DNA from 4 places in the Burkholderia cepacia complex sp. TUM26381 genome. Region 1 is predicted to be linked to each of the others. Evidence: riboswitches for the same ligand, from Rfam matches in the RefSeq annotation. Region 1 holds a riboswitch; each other region holds the start of a gene.
What was found. A riboswitch is a leader RNA that binds a small molecule or an ion and turns the genes downstream of it on or off. The one in region 1 is predicted to bind cobalamin.
Positions count from the first base shown of each region.

Region 2: it holds a riboswitch for cobalamin, as region 1 does, so the genes downstream of both, cobG (precorrin-3B synthase) here and ACWMMN_RS23730 (TonB-dependent receptor domain-containing protein) in region 1, are expected to answer to the same signal.
Region 3: it holds a riboswitch for cobalamin, as region 1 does, so the genes downstream of both, ACWMMN_RS18710 (CbtB domain-containing protein) here and ACWMMN_RS23730 (TonB-dependent receptor domain-containing protein) in region 1, are expected to answer to the same signal.
Region 4: it holds a riboswitch for cobalamin, as region 1 does, so the genes downstream of both, ACWMMN_RS13045 (FecCD family ABC transporter permease) here and ACWMMN_RS23730 (TonB-dependent receptor domain-containing protein) in region 1, are expected to answer to the same signal.

Region 1 is NZ_CM172007.1:1,554,098-1,559,538, reverse strand. It holds gene ACWMMN_RS23755 (SDR family NAD(P)-dependent oxidoreductase) at 1-368, opposite strand, end outside; gene ACWMMN_RS23750 (NADP-dependent oxidoreductase) at 399-1,391, opposite strand; gene ACWMMN_RS23745 (Dabb family protein) at 1,436-2,068, opposite strand; gene ACWMMN_RS23740 (hypothetical protein) at 2,058-2,402, opposite strand; gene ACWMMN_RS23735 (AraC family transcriptional regulator) at 2,569-3,627, shown strand; cobalamin riboswitch at 3,717-3,909, shown strand; gene ACWMMN_RS23730 (TonB-dependent receptor domain-containing protein) at 4,125-5,441, shown strand, end outside.
Region 2 is NZ_CM172006.1:1,838,156-1,843,596, forward strand. It holds gene ACWMMN_RS08595 (precorrin-2 C(20)-methyltransferase) at 1-303, opposite strand, end outside; gene ACWMMN_RS08600 (precorrin-8X methylmutase) at 300-926, opposite strand; gene cobG (precorrin-3B synthase) at 919-2,283, opposite strand; cobalamin riboswitch at 2,391-2,581, opposite strand; gene ACWMMN_RS08610 (hypothetical protein) at 2,728-3,024, shown strand; gene cbiE (precorrin-6y C5,15-methyltransferase (decarboxylating) subunit CbiE) at 3,147-4,418, shown strand; gene ACWMMN_RS08620 (cobalt-precorrin-5B (C(1))-methyltransferase) at 4,418-5,441, shown strand, end outside.
Region 3 is NZ_CM172007.1:409,559-414,999, forward strand. It holds gene ACWMMN_RS18695 (2OG-Fe(II) oxygenase) at 1-185, opposite strand, end outside; gene ACWMMN_RS18700 (inorganic phosphate transporter) at 630-2,222, opposite strand; gene ACWMMN_RS18705 (histidine phosphatase family protein) at 2,398-2,970, opposite strand; cobalamin riboswitch at 3,020-3,157, shown strand; gene ACWMMN_RS18710 (CbtB domain-containing protein) at 3,191-3,400, shown strand; gene ACWMMN_RS18715 (CbtA family protein) at 3,414-4,136, shown strand; gene ACWMMN_RS18720 (LysR family transcriptional regulator) at 4,159-5,067, opposite strand; gene metE (5-methyltetrahydropteroyltriglutamate--homocysteine S-methyltransferase) at 5,196-5,441, shown strand, end outside.
Region 4 is NZ_CM172006.1:2,777,373-2,782,813, reverse strand. It holds gene lgt (prolipoprotein diacylglyceryl transferase) at 1-643, shown strand, start outside; gene ACWMMN_RS13070 (SIMPL domain-containing protein) at 755-1,495, opposite strand; gene ACWMMN_RS13065 (EVE domain-containing protein) at 1,677-2,138, opposite strand; RNA gene ssrS (6S RNA) at 2,210-2,391, opposite strand; gene ACWMMN_RS13055 (cell division protein ZapA) at 2,473-2,787, opposite strand; gene ACWMMN_RS13050 (hypothetical protein) at 2,784-3,134, opposite strand; cobalamin riboswitch at 3,289-3,540, shown strand; gene ACWMMN_RS13045 (FecCD family ABC transporter permease) at 3,583-4,698, shown strand; gene ACWMMN_RS13040 (ABC transporter ATP-binding protein) at 4,695-5,441, shown strand, end outside.

The DNA.
Region 1 (5,441 bases):
ATCGTCGTGTCGAACATCGTCATCGGCATCGCGTCGACGCACGCGTAGTCGGCCACGCCCGCGTTGTTCACGAGGATGTCGAGGCCGCCGGCGGCCTGCGCCGCGCGCCCGACGAGCGCGTCGCGCTCGGCCGCGTCCGACAGGTCGCCCGCAAGCGCGATCGCACGGCCGCCGGCCTGTTCGATCAGCGCAACCGTTTCGGCGAGCGTGCCGGCGGTGCTGGCCGATTGCGTGAGGCTGCGCGCCGTCACGACGACGGTCGCGCCTTCGGATGCGAGGCGCTGCGCGATCGCGCGGCCGATGCCGCGGCTCGCGCCCGTCACGAGCGCGCACTTGCCCGCGAGGATCCGGGATGGGGTGTCGGTCATGATGTCTCCAGTCATTTCGATGCGTGTTGTTCAGCCCGCGATATCCGCAACGTGCAGCACGAACTTGGTTTTCGCCTCGCCCGTTTGAACGAGATCGAGTGCGCGGGCCGCCTGTTCGAGCGGGAAACTGTCGAAGCGCGGCACGCGCAACGCGCGCCGGCCGAGCCGTTCCGCGATCGACGCGAGCGTGGCGCCGCTCGGCATCCGGCTGTAGGTCAGCGCGACCTGCAGCCCGCGGCGCGCGGCTTCGGCGCCGGTCGCGGCCGACCGTTCGGCGTCGCCGGCCGCGAGCGTCATGATGTTCACGAGCGTGCCGCCCGGTGCGAGCAGGTCGAGCGCATCGGGCAGCGTGCCGCCGCCGACCGCGTCAAGCACGAGGTCGATGCCGCCGGGCGCCCACGTGCGGATGGCGGCGTCGATGTTCCCGGCGCGATAGTCGATGGCGATCTCTGCGCCCAGCGATTCGACCGTGTCGCGGTTGCGCGCCGAACACGTTGCCGCGACCCGCGCGCCGGCCTGCGCCGCCAGCTGGACCGCGAACGTGCCGACCGCACCCGCGCCGCCATGCACCAGCACGGTTTGTCCGGCACGCAGCCCGCCGTCGTCGAACAGGCCGGCCCACGCGGCCAGCGCGGGGGTCGGCGTCGCGGCCGCTTCCGCAAGACTCACCGCGTCGGGCAAGCGCACGACCGAGTCGTGGCGCACCGCGACGTATTCCGCATACGCACCCCAGCGCCCCGCGCCAACGTCGGTCTGCGCGAACACGCGCATGCCGGGTTCGAACCCGGCGACGCCGTCGCCGACCGCTTCGACGATTCCCGCCGCATCGAAACCGATCACGAACGGGAACGTGTACTGCATGAACGCGCCGAGAAAGCCTTCGCGGCATTTCCAGTCGGCGGGATTGACGCCCGCGTACGCGACGCGGATCAGCACGTCGCCGGGGCCCGGTTTCGGCGCCGGCACGTCGGCCAGCCGGAAGGCGTCGGAATGACCGACGCGGTCGATCAGAAGCGCTCGCATCTTCGTGTCTCCAGTGGTGTTGTCGGTTGGGTGTGCGCGGCGCTTCACGCCGCCGTGTCGGCCAGCAGGCTCGACGCGAGCGGACAGAACGCATGCGAGATCGCATCGACCGTCCAGTCGGGGCTTTCGGCATCGAACCGGCGGTCGACCCAGCCCCAGTGATACGGATGCAGCAGGTACTCGCCGAGCAGATCGTCGACCTGCGCGAATTCCTGTTGCCACACGTGCGTCCAGGCGCCGGGGGTTTCGATCCGGTTCAGGCGCCAGTTGCGGATGCCTGGCATGAACGCGGGCATGTGCAGCAGTTCGTGCTCGAGCGAGGCAACCTGTGCTTCGCTTGCCTGCGGGCGTACCCGCAACATCAGCGTGCGCCACACGCCGTCGCGTAACGCGGGTTCGCGCAGGCCGCCGCCGATCGCGCGGCACGCCGCGCCGTCGAGGCGCGCAATGCCGGGCAGTTGCGCCAGTGCGGCGAAATCGGCTGCGGAATCGGCGGATCGTTCCTCGCGCAGCACATCGAGCGTGTAGTCGCCCGCGCCCCAGCAGCCTTCCAGATTGCGCGCGAGCGTCACGCGTTTCGCGCCCGGCAACGCCTGCGCGGCCTCGCGCAATGCGTGCTCGATCGCTTTTGCAGCGTGATCCGTCAAAACGAATACCTGCGCGGTGTCATGCCGCATGGTCGGCCTCCGTCAGCGCGGGCAGCGGCGTGTCCGCGTCCGTCATCACATGGCGGCGGCGCGCATCGCACAGCCCGTCGACCGCCATCCAGAACGCCACCACGTCGCCATCGGTCATCGCGCGCATCCGGTAATAGGAATACGCATCGTCGACCTGCCACGTCAGCCACAGCGTGCTCGGCTGCCCCGGCACCGCGACGGGCGGCGACACCCAGCGGCCGGCCGCCGTCAATCCGCGTGCCGCATGGCCCGGCAGATAGCGGTCGCGCAGCAGCGCGAGCACGTCGGGAATGCGCTCGGGCGCGAGCGTGATTTCGTCTACGATCTGGATCATTCGCGTATCGTCCGTGGTCGTTCGGGTCGGGATGGCTGGCCGGCCTACGCCGTTCCGGCGAGGCCGAAGCCGGCCGGCGTGGATAGCATTCTTGCGTGGGGGCAGCTCAAGAACCCCTACCGGCCCGCTCACCGGCCCCTGTCGCAGCGATCAGATCGGGAGACTCATGAAACAGCGTGTATTGCCGGCGAGCGGACGCGTGCTGCCGGGTCTCGACGCGCGCCTGCTGAGCGAACTCACGCGCAGCGGCGCGCCGCCGGCCGACCGCACGGCGCAACCGCAGCAAGCGGCGACGACGCCGGGCGGCTTCGTCGCGCTGTACCGCGACGCGATCGTGCGGCTCGAGGCGCAGGTCGCGCGCGGCAACGGCCATCCGCCGATGCGCAAGCAGGAAGTCGACCTGATGTGCCGCTGCCTGCTGAGCTGTGCGACGCTCGCCGACGCGATCCGCTGCGCGCGCGACTTCTGCGAGATGCTGACGCCGCGCGCCGGCGTGCTGTCGCTCGCGGTGCGCGACGGCCACGCGACGTTCCGGATGGACTCGCTGCGTCGTACGCGCAGCCCGGCCGCATGCCTCGTCGACTTGACCGGCCTGTTCTGCTATCTGCAGCTGTTCGGCTGGCTGATCGGGCAACCGCTGCGGCCCACTGGCGTGTGGCTCGGCCATCCGCGCCGCGACGACGCGGTGCCGCTGCTCGGGCTGTTCAACGCGCCGGTCGACGTCGGCCGGAAAACCTACGGCTTCGCGTTCGACGCGACGCGGCTCGATTGCCGCGTGATCCGGCAGCCGGGCGAGCTCGACGCGTTTCTCGTCGACTTTCCGTTTCGTCTGATCGATGCGGCGCCGGCCGTCGTGTCATGGGCGCAGCAGGTGCGCGGTTTTCTCGATGCGGCGCTCGCGCGCGAACAGGCGCTGCCGGCGCTCGCGGAACTGGCCGCGTGGCTCGGCGTCAGCGACGCGACGTTACGGCGGCGGCTCGCGGCGGAAGACAGCGGCTATCACGTGCTGCGCGAACAATGCCTGGCCGATGCGGCACGGCGATGCCTGCACGAGACGGACTGGCCGATTACGCGCGTGGCCGCGTATCTCGGCTTCGGCGGCGAAGAAGCATTCCGGCGCGCGTTCGTGCGCTGGACCGGCGTCGCGCCGAGCCGGTTCCGGCGCGAGCGCTGGGCGCCCGATCACCCCGATTCTTCAGACGAAAAACACGACACCGGCGCATAAGCGAAAGGATTCGGAAAGCAGTTGCCGGGTAATGACGTTTTTTCGCATCCCCGCGCGGCGCGGCAATTGACGCGCCCGAGCGCACGCCATTACCCTTGCGCGCTGATGGTTCCCGGAGACGGGATCAAAAGGGAACGCAGGAGGGGCAACGCCTCGAAACTGCGGCTGCCCCCGCAACTGTGAGCGGCGAATCCGTGCCACTGCATGCCACTGGGAAACCGGGAAGGCCTGCACGGATGACGACCCGCGAGCCAGGAGACCTGCCATCGACCCGAGGTCCAGCAGCCGCACCGGGCGGGGTGTCCCGATGCGCAAGCACCGCCGTTGGCGGTCGCCCGTTGCATGGACGACCCGACCTCAGGATCCGTCAGATGCCCTTCGTTCCCGAATCCGCTTCCCAGCCGGAAGCGTCGCACCGACACGCCGTCGGCATGCACAACCTGCCCGCCCTTCGCTCGCGACCGCCGTACGCGCAACACGCCTTCTCCCGCTGTCTCATGAACATTCGCCATCTGCTCGCCACGTCCGCCGCCACCGCGCTGCTCGCCCCGATCGCCCATGCCGCCGGCGACACCGCGCTCCAGCAGCCGCCCCAGCCGGTGGAAAGCGTCGACCTGCCGACGATCAGCGTGACCGACACGCGTCGCCTGCCCGAATCGTTCGACGGGCGCTATGCGACGACCCAGGTCCTCACGCGAACCGACCTCGACCGGCTGTCGCCGAGCGACCCGAGCATCACTCAGGCGCTTGCGACGCTGCCCGGCGTGACCGTTTCGCAGAACGGCGGCCCCGGTTCGTCCGCATCGGTCAGCATCCGCGGCTCGTCGGCGAGCCAGGTCGCCGTGTTCATCGACGGCATCCGCATCGGCTCGCCCACCACCGGCATCGCGCCGTGGGCCGACCTGCCGACGGAAGCGTTCGAACGGGTCGAAGTGATCTCGGGCCCGGCCGCCGCGTCGTTCGGCGCCAACGCGATGGGCGGTGTCGTGCAGCTGTTCACGCGCCGCTCGTCGAGCCAGCCGAACCAGACCACCGTGTCGTTCGGCGGCGGGTCGAACAAGACGTTCGACACGCAGTTGCGCACGTCGGGCACAGTGCCGTCGACCGGGCCGCTCGCCGCGCTCGGCGGGCTCACCTACTCGCTCGGCCTGCACACGTACAACACGGCCGGCATCGATTCGACGCGGCCGGTCTTGCCGTATCACGAGGACGGCCGCAATCCGTATCACGCGCAGGATCTCGATGCGCGCCTCGGTTACGCGCGCGACAACTGGTCGGTCTCGACGTTCGCGCTGTATCACCGCTCCGACCTGTCCTACGACAACAGCGGCTATCCGAACCGCCAGCTCGATCACCAGCTGACGACCGGTCTCGCGTTCCATCTCGACATCACGCCCGATACGCAGTTCGACCAGTCGTTCGGTTATGCGAACGATCGCCAATTCCTCTACGCGAGCGATCCGGCCATCCCGACCGACCAGATCAATTCGCAGCGCATCAGCACGTCGACCTCCCTGACCCATCAGGAGCGCGGGTTCCACCTGTTCGGCCTGCCGCTATCGGGCGAGAGCAAGCTCGGGTACGACTTCACGCGCGAACAGGCGTTCCTGCCGATCGACGCGCCCGGCGGCATACCGACGCGCAACGACTCCGCGTTCTCGCTGCATCAGTCGGCCACGCTCGGCAGCGTGACGCTGTTCCTCGCGGGGCGTCGCGAGATCATCGCCGGGCAAGGCGTGAACACCGGCAATGTCGCGCTGTCGTGGGCGATCACGCCGGTCTATACGGCGCGCGTGTCGTACGGCAATGCGTTC
Region 2 (5,441 bases), on a different replicon from region 1:
GCCTGCATCGAGGTGTGCGGCAACGATCTCGGCAGCCGTATCGTAGAAGTCGGCGATCACGGTCTCGTAGCAGAGCGGCGGCGGCAGCGCTTCGGTCGTCACCGGATAGACGAGCGGCAACTGCGTCTGCCCGTCGAGCAGGTGCGCTTCGACGATGCCGTACGCATTGCCTTTCTTGCCCTTCGCGACGAAATACGCGACCACGGGCGCCGCCTGCAGCACGCGCAGCGCCTTGATCGTCATCAGTTCAGGATCGCCAGGGCCGACGCCGACGCCGAACAGTTGTCCACGCGCGGTCGTCATTCGGCCTCCGTCGCGAGCGCGTTGACCGCGGCGGCGGCCATCGCACTGCCGCCGCGCCGGCCGAGCAGCGCGATGTACGGCACGCCGCGGCTGTCGGCGTCGAGCATCGCCTTCGATTCGGCCGCGCCGATGAAGCCGACCGGAAAGCCGAGGATCAGTGCAGGGCGCGGGGCGCCGGCGTCGATCATGTCGAGCAGGTGGAACAGCGCGGTCGGCGCATTGCCGATCACGACGACGCTGCCCGCGAGATGCGGGCGCCACAGTTCGAGCGCGGCGGCCGAACGCGTGTTGCCGAGGTGCCGTGCGAGGTCGGGCACCTCCGGCTCGCCGAGCGTGCAGATCACGCGGTTGCCGGCCGGCAGCCGCGCGCGCGTGATGCCTTCGGCGACCATCCGCGCGTCGCACAGGATCGGCGCGCCGGCCGCGAGCGCCGTGCGGCCCGCCGTACCGGCGCCGGCCGAAAAACGCAGGTCGTACACGACGTCGACCATCCCGCACGCATGGATCACGCGCACCGCGAGTTTCTCGAGGTCGGGCGGAACCTGCGACAGGTCGGCCTCGGCACGGATCGTCGCGAACGACTGCCGGTAGATTTCCTGCCCGTCGCGAATGTAGTCAAGCATCGGTGGTGTCCTGGCTGTGGCGCGCGCCCGCCAAACGGGCTGCGGCCTGGTCAATCGTCAGATGGCGCGCGAGCGGGGCGCCGAGGCCCTCGGCCGCGTCGCGCCGATAAAGGTCGTAATGCGCGGGCGCCACCGCGACGAGCGTATGCGTCGCGGGACGCGGCAGCGCGCAATGGCGTTCGCAACCGGTCAGGTGCACATCGACCGGATGGCCGATGTGCGCGGCGAGCGCGAGCGCGTCGCGTTTCGTATCGGCGCGCGCTTTCGCGCAGCCCGCGCTGCCGGTGCAGGCGACGAACGTCGCAAGCGGGTCGGATGACTGGCAAACGAGGCCGATCGTCGCGAGTGCGTCGCGCGTGGCCGGTGCGCGTTCGTTCGGCACGCCGTGCAGAAACAGGCCTTGCCACGGCGTCATCGACAGCGTGCCGTCGCCGTCGGCTTCGGCCAATGCGGCGAGCTGTTCCAGTTGCGCCGCGTCGAGCCGCCCGAGTACGCATTGCACGCCGACGCTGCAGCGCGCCGCATCGAGCGACGGGTGCGCGCCGAACCGCAGCGCCGGGTGAGCGGGCATGCGCCGCCAGCCGGCGAGCGCGGGATCGGCCGCGAGCGGGAAGGGCAGGTAGTGCTGTGCGCGCTCGAATAACGCACGTTCGCCGGCTGTCGCGAGCACGGCACGCATCCGCGTGACATCGGCCGGCGCGAGATCGAGGAACGCGAGCAGCAGTGCGCGGACCAGCGCGACAGCCTGGTCGGGCGACACGTCGACCGACGCAGGACGGTCGCCATCCGCGACCGGCGGGCAGCCGGACAGCCCGGCCGCGATGCGTACCGCACCGTCTGCGCGGCGCCATGCGGCCAGCCAGATGTCATGCGGATGATCGAGTGCCGCGACCGATTCGCCGCCGTCGAGCTGGATCGAGAACTTCGGCGACAGCTCGCCACGGCGCGGCTCATGCGCGAGCATGTCGAGCAGCGGAAGGGCGAGTGCGTGACTGTCGACGAGCGCGGCGGGATCGTGCCCGGCGAGCGGGCTGAGCAGGATGTTGCGGACGTCGTCGCTTGCAGCAAGTGCGGCTGTGTCGGCGGCCGGGTCCGCGGCCGCATCGACGCGCGGGCCAAGCCCCGCGTCGAGCAAGGTGCGCGTCAGCGCATCGGCAGCGCCGTCGCGAATGCCGCGTAGCTGGAGATTCGCGCGATTGGTCGCGTCGATCGCGCCGGAGCCGTATTGACGCGCGGCGGCGGCGATCGCACGCGCCTGGCGCGCGTCGAGCCGGCCGCCCGGCAGCTTGATCCGGCACAGCCCGCCGTCGGCGGCCGCGACCACGCGCACGAGCCCCGGGCAAGCCGACGGGCGCACGGCGGGCGACGCAGGAATCGAATCGGGGGCGGAACTCAACGGGATACCGGGACAGTGTCGCGCCGCGGCCAACGCATCGGTACACCCCGCCCGACGCCGACTGGCACGCACGCACTTTCAGGCCGGCAGGTCTCCTGGCTGACAGGTCGGCACCGGCTCCCGGCCTTCCCGGTGAAACCAGTGGCATGAGGGGGAGATCGGCTCGCTGTCTACAGTTGCGGGGGCAGCCACAGCGGCGCGCAACGCGCCCTGTGTTCCCTCTTCGGCCCCGAAGGGCACCGGCGAACGAACGGCCGTAGGATACCCGATTTCGGCACCGGCCCGACATCGGCGATTGGCGCCGGGACCGTGTCGCAGCATGGCTGTGGCGGACTGCGAGCGGTCGCGTGGATGGTACGATTGGCGGCTCGGCATTCGACCGGCGACGCGCCGGGATCCGCAATGATGAAACTCGGCAGGACGGAGCTGTTCGGCATGGGGATTGCGCTGGCCTTGCTGGCCATTCCCGCATGGATGCTGCTCGCATTCGTGCTGATTCCATTTGCGCCGTCCGCGGAGTGGCCCAAGAATGTCGGGCTCGCCGGCCTCGTCGTGCCGATCGTGGCAGGTGGAACCTGGCTGTTCCGGCGAGGCGGCGTACGGCCGCTCGTGTGGCTGCTGCTCGGCTGGCTGCTGGTCGCATCGATCGCCGGCATGTATCTGACCTTGCTGAACTATCTCGGCGGCATGCCGCGCGGCTGAAATCGCTGCCGCATCCGCGCCCGGGCAGGCGGTGGCGGCGGCCGTCAACGGAACAACGCGCAGCGGCACGGCGGCTGCGCATCGCAACACATGGCAGGAAATCGAACGATGGGGAAGGGTGCATGACGGCGTGGCTGACGGTAGTGGGCATCGGCGACGACGGTTACGCGGGGCTCGGGCGCAGCGCACGACGCGCGCTGCTCGACGCGATGCGCGTGGTCGGTGCGAAACGGCATCTCGACATGCTGCCGGCACGGCTGCGTGCCGAACGCGAAGCGTGGCCGTCGCCGTTCGATCTCGCGGGCGTGCTCGCGCGGCGCGGCTCGCCCGTATGTGTGCTCGCGAGCGGCGACCCGATGCTGTTCGGCGTCGGCGCGACGCTCGCGCGCCAGCTTTCCCCCGACGAATGGCGCGTGCTGCCCGCGCCGTCGTCGCTGTCGCTCGCGGCCGCGCGCCTGGGCTGGGCGCTGCAGGACGTCGGCGCGGTCTCGCTTGTCGGGCGTCCGCTCGCGACGCTCGCGCAGCACCTGCTGCCGGGGCGGCGCCTGTTCGTACTGAGCGCCGACGGCCGCACGCCGGCCGCCGTCGCGGCCGAGCTCGCCGCACGCGGCTTCGGGCCGACGCGCATCAGCGTGTTCGAACATCTGGGCGGCCCGCTCGAACGGCGTCTCGACGGCCTCGCGCAGGACTGGACCGTCGCCGAAACGGCCGCGCTCAACCTCGTCGCGCTCGACTGCCAGGCCGGCCCCGACGCGCCGCGCCGCGCGCTCACGCCCGGCCTGCCCGACGATGCATACCGCCACGACGGCCAGCTCACCAAGCGCGACCTGCGCGCGATGACGCTCGGCCGCCTCGCGCCCGCGCCCGGCGAGCTGCTGTGGGACGTCGGCGCGGGCAGCGGCTCGATCGGCATCGAATGGATGCGCGCGCATCCATCCTGCCAGGCAATCGCGATCGAGGCGCATGCGGAACGGCAGCGTTTCATCGAACACAACCGTGATGCGCTCGGCGTGCCGGGCCTGCAACTCGTCGCGGGCCGCGCACCCGATGCGCTTGCGGGGCTTGCCACGCCCGACGCGATCTTCATCGGCGGCGGTGCGACGGCGCCCGGCGTGCTCGACGCGTGCTGGTCGTCGCTGAAACCCGGCGGCCGGCTGGTCGCGAACGCGGTCACGCTGCAGGGCGAGATGGCGCTCGCCGCGTGGCGCGACGCGCACGGCGGCACGCTCACGCGCGTGTCGCTCGCGCATGCGGAGCCGCTCGGCCGCTTCGACACGTGGCGTCAGCCGCTGCCGGTCACGCTATATGACGTGCGCAAGCCCGACGCGGACGACAGGGCCGATGCGATCGCCACGGCCGGCGCGTCGAATCCGGCGAACGCAACGGACGCGTGATGCGCGACGAAACCCCCGAACAGCCCGCGCCGCTGCGCTTCGGCTATACGACCGGCAGCTGCGCGACCGCGACGTCGCTCGCCGCCGCGCGGCTGCTGCTCGCGGGCCAGGCGGACGACGCGGTCGAGATCGTGCTGCCGAAGGGGCAACGCGTGATGATGCGGCTCGAGTTCTGCCGCACCACGGCCGACGGCGCCGAAGCCGGCACGATCAAGGATGCCGGCGACGATCCGGACGTCACGCACGGCGCGCTGATCTTCGCGCGCGTCGCGCTCGCGGCGGCGCCCGGCGTGCGCTTTCATGCGGGGCCGGGCGTCGGCACGGTCACCCGCGCGGGGCTGACGCTGCCCGTCGGCGAACCGGCGATCAACCCGGTGCCGCGTCAGATGATGACGACCCACCTGGAAGCGCTCGCGGCAGAACAGGGCTACGCGGGCGGCTTCGACGTGACGATCGGCGTCGAAGGCGGCGAGGCACTGGCACTGAAGACGATGAATCCGCGTTTGGGCATCGTCGGCGGGCTGTCGATCCTCGGCACGACCGGCATCGTGCGGCCGTTCTCGTGTTCCGCCTATATCGCGTCGATTCACCAGGGCATCGATGTCGCACGCGCAAACGGCATCGCGCATATCGCCGCGTGCACGGGCAACGCGAGCGAGGACGCGATGCGTGCGCACTACCACCTGCCCGACATGGCGCTGATCGAGATGGGCGATTTCGCGGGCGCGGTGCTCAAGCACCTGCGGCGCGCGCCGGTCGCGCGCCTGTCGATGTGCGGCGGGTTCGGCAAGCTCAGCAAGCTCGCGGCCGGTCACCTCGACCTGCACAGCCGCCATTCGAGCATCGACCTGCCGCTGCTCGCACAATGGGCGGCCGACGCCGGCGCGAGCGATGCGCTGCAGGCCGCGATGCGCGCCGCGAACACGAGCCAGGAAGCGCTGAAGCTTGCACAGGCCGACGGCGTGCCGCTCGGCGATCTCGTCTGCGCACAGGCGTTGCGCGTCGCACGCGATATCGTGCCGC
Region 3 (5,441 bases), 1.1 Mb from region 1:
CGATAGAGCGCATCCCGTGGATAGAGCGATGCGAGCGCATCGCATTCGCGTGCCGGCATCAGGCCCGGCACGTGCGCGCATCCGTAGCGATCGAGTTCGGTATCGACGGTCGACCAGTCGATCGCGTCGACGCGTTGTGCGATGTCCGTCGATTCGACGGCAGGTTGCAGATCGGCAATGTTCACAGGTGCACCTCGATTCATCCGCAACGTGGCGCCGTGCGATTGCGCACGGTCGAATCCACGACGAAAGTTGATGAACCCAGTCTAGCGACGTCCGTGTGCGGATGCGTTCCAGATCTTGCGCTTCAATTCGGAGGGGGAAACGGGGAGACGCGGCACCGACATACCCAATGAGGTGACGTGCTCGAGCGAAGAGGCGAAGAGGCGAAGAGGCGAAGAGGCGAAGAGGCGAAGAGGCGAAGAGGCGAAGAGGCGAAGAGGCGAAGAGGCGAAGAGGCGAAGAGGCGAAGAGGCGAAGAGGCGAAGAGGCGAAGATTTGGTCAGCCGCAGCCGCAGCCGCAGCCACAGCCACAGCCACAGCCACAGCCGCAGCCGCAGCCGCAGCCACAGCCACAGCCACAGCCACAGCAGGCGACCGGCTCCACCGGCCACCCGCCGCAACCAAAATCAGGCCAGCGATCGGAACAGCCAGTAGAGTCCCGCCGCCAGCGCGATCGACGCCGGCAGCGTCAGCACCCACGCGAGGACGAGGCTGCGCACCGTGCTCCATTGCAACCCGGACCCGTTCGCCGCCATCGTGCCCGCGACGCCCGACGACAGCACGTGGGTCGTCGAGACGGGCAGCCCGTACATGTCGGCCGCGCCGATCGTCAGCATCGCGACGAGTTCGGCCGATGCGCCCTGTCCGTACGTCAGATGCTGCTTGCCGATTTTCTCGCCGACGGTCACGACGATCCGCTTCCAGCCGACCATCGTGCCGAGTCCCAGCGCGATCGCAACGGCGACCTTCACCCACGTAGGAATGAACTTGGTCGCGTGGTCGAGCTGCGTGCGATAGTTGTCGATCGCGAGCTTGTCGTCGGCCGCAAACGCCGGCTGACCCGACTTCTCGATCAGGCGAATTGCTTCGGATACCAGATACATCGTGTTGCGCACGTTATCGACGTCGCGCTGCGGCACGGCCGCCATCGAGCCCGATGCGCCGACTGCCGTCGCGAGCGACGTGGACAGTTGCGCCACGGCCGGCAGCACGGCGGGCGTCAGTTCGCGACGCTGCACGTAGTGTTCGACGTCGGCGCGCGGGTTCGCGGACGGCGCGACGCCGTTCGTGTACTTCCCGAACGTCGCGGCCGCCTGGTTCGCGACGGCAACGAACGTCTGCGATTCGGCCGGGGTGACGGCCTTGTTCAAGGCATACGCGGTCGGCACCGTGCCGATCAGGATCAGCATGATGAGCCCCATCCCTTTCTGCCCGTCGTTCGAACCGTGCGCGAACGACACGCCCGTGCAGGTCAGGATCAGCAGGCAGCGAATCCAGAACGGCGGCGGTTGATCCTTCGGCGGCTCCTTGTACAGCGCCGGAATCCGCACGAGCGCCTTCAGCACGAGGAGCAGCAACGACGCGCACAGGAAGCCGACGATCGGCGAGAACAGCAGCGACTTGCCCACGCCGAGCGCCTGGCCCCAGTCGACGCCGCTCGTGCCGGACGGCCCGTGCATCAGCTGGTTCATCAGCCCGACGCCGATGATCGACCCGATCAGCGTATGCGAGCTCGATGACGGCAATCCGAAATACCAGGTTGCGAGGTTCCACACGATCGCGGCGATCAGCAGCGCGAACACCATCGCGAAGCCCGAGCCGCTGCCGACCTGCAGGATCAGCTCGACCGGCAGCAACTGCAGGATGCCGAATGCGACTGCGCCGCTCGAGACCATCACGCCGAGGAAGTTCCACATGCCCGACCAGATCACCGCGACGTTCGGCGTCAGCGAGTGCGTATAGATCACGGTGGCGACCGCGTTCGCGGTGTCGTGGAAGCCATTGACGAATTCGAAGCCGAGTGCGATCAGCAGCGCGGCGCCGAGCAGCAGGTAAGGGAACAGCTTTCCTTCGCGGACCGGTGACAGATCGTCGATCAGGTGCGTGGCGATATAGACGGCGCCGAGCACGAGCACCAGCAGGAAGACGGCATAGCCGACCTGCCTGGTGCGTTCGACGGAGCCCGGCGTGTTCGGTGCGGACGAAGCAGGTTGATTCATGACGGCATCTCGTAAGGGAACCGCGTCCGATCCTAGCTGCGGCTAGCCGTCAGTTTGATGACAGTCGGGAGGACGAACGGTGTGTCTTGCAGATGCGTAAGGTGATTGAAGGCATGCATTCGTGACGCGACGTACCGGCACGCATCGTTGCCCACATCGTGAGCGCAATGCGGGCCTACGCGTTGCCGTCCGCAATCAACGTCCATCCATCCGGCGATGCAACGAGCGTCGTGCAGGACAGCGGCGCGACGCCGATACGGGTTGCCGCCCTGGAATCCATCCGCAGCGCATGGGCGGCGGCCGCGCGAACGATCGGCGCATGCGTGATCGCGACGATGTCGCGGTCGTGTCGCAGCGCATTCAACCATGTGCCGACGCGGCGCATGGCTGCTTCGAACGATTCGCCGCCGTGCGGCGCCGCGGACGGGTCGCCGATCCACGTACCCAGTTCGTCCGGCAAGTCGCGTGCAAGGTCGTGCAAGCGCTTGCCGCGCCAGTTTCGGTAATCGATGTCGCGCAGCGCGTCGTCAGTTTCGGAGCGCAGACCGAGTGCGTCGGCGGTCTGCCGTGCACAGCGTGCAGGGCTGCACAGCGCGAGTGAGCCGGCGATGCTTGCCCACCGGTCGCGCAATGCAGCGGCTTCGGCGAGCCCGTGTGCATCGAGCGGATCGTCGTCGGGAAACGTGCCGGTGCGCATCGCCCGGGTCGATGCATGCGCGATCAGGTACAGCGTGGCAGGCAGGGTCATGTCGGGCTTCGTAGGATCCGGGCCGGGGGCAATCGTTCGCGAGCGGTCCCTTCATTCCGCGAACGTTCGCGCGTACAATTCGCCCGATACGAAACGCGGAAGCCGGTGCAATCCCGGCGCGGTCGCGCCACTGTAACCGGTGATCGATGATCCCGGAAGCCAGACCTGCCTTCGTACCCATCCAACATTTGCCGGGGCGCGATTCCCCTGAGGTGCATCCATGAGCGAAGCAGTGCTGAAGCCGGCAGTCGTGCCGGCACCCATCCCCGTCCGTGAACTGTTGCCCTGGGCCATATTCGTCGGCCTGATCCTGTTGCTCGCGCTTTATTTCGTCGGCGCGGAACAGGGCGCAACGTCGCTCGTGCCGGGCATGTACGTTCACGAATTCGTCCACGACGGCCGCCATCTGCTCGGCTTTCCCTGCCACTGACGCGGAGGTCAAGATGGTCGGAAAGCTGCTCATGCGCGGGATGCTCGCAGGCATCGCCGCGGGCCTCCTCACGTTCGGTTTCGCGAAAATCGTCGGCGAACCGCAAGTCGATCAGGCAATCTCCTTCGAAGAAAAAGCCGACGCTGCCAAAGGCGAGGCACCGGAGCCCGAACTGGTCAGCCGTCACACGCAGGCCGGCCTCGGCCTGCTGACGGGTGTCGTGACCTACGGCGCGGCATTCGGCGGGCTGTTCTCGCTGGTCTTCGCGTTTGCCTATGGGCGAGGCAGCCGCCTCCCCGCGCGACCGCTGGCCGCGTGGCTCGCGCTGGCGGCGTTCATCGCGCTCGTGATCGTGCCGAACCTCAAGTACCCGGCCAATCCGCCGTCGGTCGGCGATCCCGACACGATCGGCTATCGCACGGGCCTGTTTTTCCTGATGATCGCGATCTCGGTCGCGACGATGGTGTTCTCGGTCAGCGTGCGCCGCCATTTGCTGGCAAAGCTCGGCCAGTGGAACGCGTCGATCGTCGCCGGGCTCGTGTTTGTCGCGATCATCGCGGCCGTGCAGATCGGGCTGCCGTCGGTCAGCGAGTTACCGGCCGATTTCCCGGCGGCCGTGCTGTGGAAGTTCCGCGTTGCGGCTATCGGCATGCAGGTGATCATGTGGACGACGATCGGGCTGCTGTTCGGCGCGTGGGTCGAGCGCAGCGAACGCATCGGCCTGCGCGCCGCCTGACGCGCAGCGCAACCGGGCGCGCCTAGCGCAGCATGCGCGGCGCGCTCCACGTCGATTCGCGCGCCAGCGCGACGAACGCGGCCAGATAGTCGATCGAGGCGTCCGCTTCGCGGATGCCGAGGAAGATCTGCTTCGCGATTCCCTTCTTGCCGAGCTTGACCGGCACGACCGGCATCCGGTCCGCGTACTCGTGGGCCAGCCATCTCGGCAGCGCGGCCACGCCGCGTTCGCTCGCCACCATTTGCAACATGATGTCGGTCGTCTCGATCGACTTGTGCCGCCGAGGCACGATGCCGGCCGGCGTCAGGAACTGGTTGTAGATGTCGAGCCGGTCGGTTTCGACCGGGTACGTGATCAGGATCTCGTCGGTCAGTTGCTCGGGCGTCACGTAGTCGGCGTTCGCGAACCGGTGCGAGTCGGCGACCACCAGCACCTGCTCGTAGTCGAACACGGAATCGAAGCGCAGGCCCGGCTTGTTCAGCGGATCGGGCGTCACGAGCACGTCGATGTCATAGCCGAACAGCGCGCCGATACCGCCGAACTGGAAGCGTTGCTTCACGTCCACGTCGACGTCGGGCCAGCGCGACAGGTACGGCGACACGACCTTCAGCAGCCACTGGTAGCACGGGTGGCACTCCATCCCGATGCGCAGCGTGCCGCGCTCGCCCTTCGCGTACTGCTTCATCCGCTCCTCGGCAAGCTCGAACTGCGGCAGCAGCCGGTTCGCCAGTTTCAGCAGATATTGGCCGCCCTGTGTGAGCCGCAGGCCACGGCCTTCGCGGTCCCAGATCGGCGTGCCGAGCTGCTGCTCGATTTTCCGGACGGTATGGCTGAGCGCCGATTGCGTGAGGTGCAGCGCATTGGCGGCCGCGGTCAGTGAGCCCTGGCGCTCGACTTCACGAATGACGACGAGATGGAATCGTTCCAGCATGGATTTTGCCTGCGCAACGAATGCATGAGAAATTTTAATGGATGAATGAAATAATGCCATTTTATTTCATGGTTTGAAATCCCTATGATGACTGCCGGATCTTCAATTTTTCTCTGGACGGCAGCTTCATGGTTACGACACACAACCTCGGTTTTCCGCGCATCGGCGCGAAGCGCGAACTCAAGTTCGGTCTCGAGCGCTACTGGAAGGGCGAGTCGTCGCGCGACGCGCTGAAGGCGCTCGGCACCGAGCTGCGTCAGCGCCACTGGCACGACCAGCGCGATCTCGATCTCGCGCCGATCGGCGACTTCGCGTTCTACGACCAGGTGCTCGACATGAGCTTCACGCTCGGTAACCTGCCGAAGCGCGTGCAG
Region 4 (5,441 bases), on a different replicon from region 1:
CTACCTCTCGCATCCGCTCGACGTGTTCAAGGTGTGGGAAGGCGGCATGTCGTTTCACGGCGGCTTCCTCGGCGTGACGCTCGCGATGGTGCTCTTCGCGTGGCAGCGCAAGCGGCACTGGCTGCAGGTGACCGATTTCGTCGCGCCGATGGTGCCGACGGGGCTCGCGGCCGGGCGGCTCGGCAACTTCATCAACGGCGAACTGTGGGGCCGCGTGACCGATCCGACGGCACCGTGGGCGATGCTGTTCCCGGGCGCGATGCGCGACGATGCGGCCTGGCTGCCGAAGCATCCGGCGCTCGTCGAGAAGTGGCATCTCGCCGATGTGTTCATGCAATACCAGATGCTGCCGCGCCATCCTTCGCAGCTCTATGAAATCGCGCTCGAAGGTGTTGCACTGTTCTTCGCGCTGTTCTTCTTCTCGCGCAAGTCGCGGCCGATGGGCGCCGTGTCCGCGCTGTTCCTGATCGGCTATGGCCTCGCACGCTTCACGGTCGAGTTCGCACGCGAGCCCGACGATTTCCTCGGCCTGCTGGCGCTCGGCCTGTCGATGGGGCAGTGGCTGTCGCTGCCGATGATCCTCGCGGGCATCGCGTTGATGATCTGGGCGTATCGCCGCCGCGCGGCAAACGCTGCTGCGTGATGTGAAATCGATGCGCGCGCAATCGACGCGTGCTTCGACAACGTGAAGGCAAACAAAAAACGCCGGCCCTCGGGCCGGCGTTTTTCGTTTTCGGCAGCTGCGCGATGCGCGTTACTTCATCTGCACGGAGCCGTTGACGGTGACCGACACGGTGGCCTTGCCGCCTTCGACCGCGATCGGTGCGCTCATCTTCGCGCTGTCCATCGGTGCCGCGGCCATCGCCATCATGCGCGTGTACGGTTGCACGTTGCGGCCGCTGCCGACATTCACGTCGCGGATCGTGTAGCTGCTGTAGCCGAATGCCTTCGCGGCTTCGTCCGCGCGTGCGCGGAACGACTTGATCGCTTCGGTCGTGAGCTTCTGCTCGGCCGTGCGCTGTGCTTCGGGCGACAGCGAGAACTCGACGTTTGCGACCTGCATCAGGTTCGACAACTGGCCCGCCAGCTTCGACGCCGCCGCGAAATCGCGCGATTCGAGTGCAACCTCGGTACGGCCGCGCCACGCGGAAATCTTGCCGTCGCGATCGGTGCTCGGATACACGGAGAACGCTCCGGTGTGCGCGGTGACGCCCGATACGCCCTTCGCCTGCGACAGCGCCGCGTCGGCGCGCTGGTTCAACTGCGCCGTGAGGCTGCCCGGATCCTTGGCCTGCTGCTCGTAGAACAGCGTGATGTGGATGATGTCCTGCGGCACGTCGGCGCTGGCCTGCGATGACAGCGACAGCACACCCGCCGGCTCGGGGAAATGCGGGTTTGCGGTCTGCGCGTGCGCGGCGGGCGACGCGAGCGTCAGCGCGACGGGAACGGCAGCGGCGAGGGCGAGCGACAGCGCGAGTGCGGATTTCTTGGTCATTGTTGGACTCCTTGTGCGAGGGCGCGCACGCGGATTGCGCGTGCGCGACGCGGGCGTACCGCGCGACGAAAAAAACGACAGCCGGCCCGATCGACCGGCAGCGGTTGCTTAGGCTGCGCGAAAGTGCCGCGAGTTCCGTGACGGCAGCACGTGCTGACCAGATTTGACCTTTGGCGCGCGCTTACTTCATCAGCTTTTCGGTGATGAACCGCCATTCGGCGCGCGTGACGGGTGTGATCGACAGCCGGTTGCCGCGTGCGAGCACGCGCATGTCGGCGAGCTCGTCGTGTTCGCGCAGGGCGGCGAGCGGCACGAGCGGCGACTTGTTCACGTAGCGCACGTCGACGAGCAGCCAGCGCGGCGTTTCCTGCGTCGATTTCGGGTCGTAATAGGGGCTGTTCGGATCGAACTGGGTGGGATCGGGGTAGGGCGTCGACGACACTTCGGCGAGGCCCGCGATGCCCGGCTCGGGGCAACTCGAGTGATAGAACAGCACGCCGTCGCCGATCTTCATCGTGTCGCGCATGAAATTGCGCGCCTGATAGTTGCGCACGCCGGTCCACGGCAGCGAGCGCTGCGGGGCGTTGGCGAGATCGTCGATGCTTGCTTCGTCCGGTTCGGACTTCATCAGCCAGTATTGCATGGATCGTGATCGACGCAGAAAGAGGCTGCTACAAAAGAAAACGGCACCGGGACGTGCCCGATGCCGTTGGATAGGCCCCCGCCTTGGCCGCTAGGCCGGCATCCTGAACCTGGGGTTCAGAATTGGTCGCAGTTAGCAGCACTTCGGGTACATCAGACAGAGTGACGCGCGCGCCCGTGCTACAAATTTCCGCAACCGTGCACATGGCATTGGTTCAAGGAATATATGACCTTGGCGAACCAGGCAGGGAAGCTGACTGAACTGTGATTCGATGCGCCAATTTGACCACCGTTGATCGCAGAGATCAAGGGGAATCGACGCATCGATTAAAACGTTACTGCGTCTCGTGCTGTGCGAGCACCGCGCCGAGCTGTTCGTTCATCTGGTGCATTGTACGACGGATTTCCTCCGCCGGAAATGCTTCACCGTGCCGCACGCTCGTTTGCAGCCGCAGCAATTCCGATGCGAGCGACAGCGCCGCCATCACCGCAATGCGATCGGTGCCGCGTACCGAGCTGTTCGAGCGGATTTTCGACATTTCGGCGTCGACCCGCGCGACGGCCTCGAGCAGCGCCGCTTCGGTCTCGGCCGAACAGGCGAGCCGATAGGCCTGACCGAGAATCGAGACTTCGATCTGCTTGGTGCTCATGCATGTTCTCCGTGGCTGGCCGCGTCATCGCCATCCGGACGCGCCTGCGCATCCAGCAGGTCGAGCTGGTTGTCGGCTTGCTCCGCGCTTTTCGAGCGCGGCAGCTTTTCGAGAATCGCGTTCAGTTTCACCTGGGCGTCGTCGATCTTTGCCGACAGCGTGTCACGCTCGGCCGCGAGCGCATTGCGTTCGTCGCGCAGTTCCGCGAGTTCCGCGCGGACCGTGTCCGCTTCCGCGCGCAATTGCGCGACCTGCTCCTCGAGCGCGAGCCGTTCCGCGTGATAGCGCTTGTTCAGCGAAATCAGACGGCCAATATTTTGAGATAAGGTTTCGAGTTCGTTGAGCATTTGCTGCGTCCTCTAAAGACCCAGCATTTTAGCGCGGAATACCGTGCAATCCGACATCTGTAACGTTTCCAGTCGTAACACCCCTGCTTCTTGCCGTGAATCGGTGCTTCCCGTACGTGTCCGGACGCTTCCTTGACGCTCGCGTTACCCGCTCCTAAACTGGCGCCGCCTCGGTGCTCGCGCGTGGCACGCGCGGTTAAACGGGAAGCAGGGCGTGCGCTCCGGGAGCACACCAGCCTGCGCTGCCCCCGCAACGGTAAGCGGCCGCGTCCCTTGACGCAGGCCGGCTCGGGCGCGTTTTGCGTGCAGATGTCGCACGCGGGCGCGGGCCACTGCGCGTGAAACGCGCGGGAAGGCGAGCCGGACCGCCGCCAGCCCGGATACCGGCCGAGACGGGAAGCCCGCATGGGCTTCGTGACGCGTGGCCTGCGGGGAGGCGGGGCGCGCAATGCTTCACGGAATGTTCTTCGATGCTGACCCCAATCGTCCGCGCGGCGTCCCTGTCACGTCCGGCCGGCACCCTCAATCGGATGCGCCGCGCGTCATGCGCGCGGCCGTGCACGGCATGAGCGCCGCGCGCGCCGCCGCGATCTGGGCCGCGCTGGCCGCCGTGGTCGCGCTGCTGTTCGTCGCGTCGCTGTCGATCGGCAGCGTGCCGATGTCGCCGTGGCAGGCACTCGCGTCGCTCGTGCCGCATGGCGGCGATGCGCTGTTCGCCGATATCGTCCGCACGCTGCGCCTGCCGCGCGCGCTCGCCGGCTTCGCGTGCGGCGCGCTGCTCGCGCTCGCCGGCGCACTGCTGCAGGTGCTGCTGCGCAACCCGCTCGCGGAACCCTACGTGCTCGGCGTGTCCGGCGGCGCGGCCGGCTTCGCGCTCGTCGCGATGATCGCGGGCGGCGCGTGGTGGCTCGTCGACGCGTCCGCATTTGCCGGCTCGCTCGTCTCGGTCGCGCTCGTGCTCGGCCTCGCGCGCCGCGAGCTGTGGCGCGGCGATTCGCGCGACGCGTCGCCACGCTTGCTGCTCACCGGTGTCGTGATCGCGGCAGGGTGGGGCGCGCTCGTCACGCTGTTGCTGTCGCTCGCGCCCGATGCGCGGCTGCGCGGCATCATCTTCTGGCTCACGGGCGACCTCAACGGCGTGACGGCGCCGTGGTTCGCATGGAGTGCGCTGCTGCTGGCCGCCTGCGTCGCGCTGCCGGCCGCGCCGCAACTGAACGTGCTGCTGCGCGGCGACGCGACTGCGCAGGCGCTCGGCGTGCCCGTCGCGCGCCTGCGCGTGCGGATCTATCTCGTCGCGTCGCTGGCCGCCGCGGCCGCGGTGACGACGGCCGGCACGATCGGCTTCGTCGGACTCGTCGTGCCGCATGCGCTGCGGCTCGCGTTCGGCAACGACCAGCGAATGCTGCTGCCGGCCGCGATGCTCGCGGGCGGCGGCGGCGTGATGGCGGCCGACCTGCTCGCGCGCACCGCGATCGCGCCCGCGCAGTTGCCGGTCGGCGTGATGACCGCGTTGATCGGCGTACCGGTGTTCCTGTGGATGTTGTTGAGGAGACCGATGCGATGACGGATGCCGCACGATACGCCGATGGCGGCGACATGACTTGCGCGGCCGTCGACCTGACGCTGAAGGCCGGCGCGCGCACGCTGCTCGACCGCTTCACGCAGGCGTTCCGCCCAGGCGAGATCTGGTGTGTCGCGGGGCCGAACGGCGCAGGCAAGACGACGCTGCTCGCGACGCTCGCGGGGCTGCAGCCGCCGGCCGGCGGACACGTCGAGATCGACGGCCGGCCGCTTGCCGCGTGGCGCCCCGAACAACTTGCGCAACGCCGCGCGCTGATGCCGCAGCAATTGCACGATGCGTTCAGCGCGACCGTGTTCGACACGGTGCTGCTCAACCGCTTTCCGTATCTCGGCGGCTGGGGCTGGGAGCGCGACGGCGACCGAACGGCCGCGCGCGATGCGCTCGCGACGTTCGACCTGACCGCGCTCGCGTCGCGCGACGTCCTGTCGCTGTCGGGCGGCGAGCGGCAGCGGGTCGCGCTGGCCGCGACGCTGTGCCAGGATGCGCCGCTGATGCTGCTCGACGAGCCGCTCGCGCATCTCGACCTGCATCACCAGATCGACTGCCTGACCGCGCTGACCGCGTGGCTCGAAACGGGCCCGCGCACGGTGCTGTTCTCGTGTCACGACCTGAATCTCGCACGGCGTTTCGCGACGCATGCCTTGCTGCTCGACGGCCGCGGCCGCGCATGGGCCGGCCCCGTGCACGACGTGCTGACGCCCGCGCGTGCGAGCGACGCGTTCGGC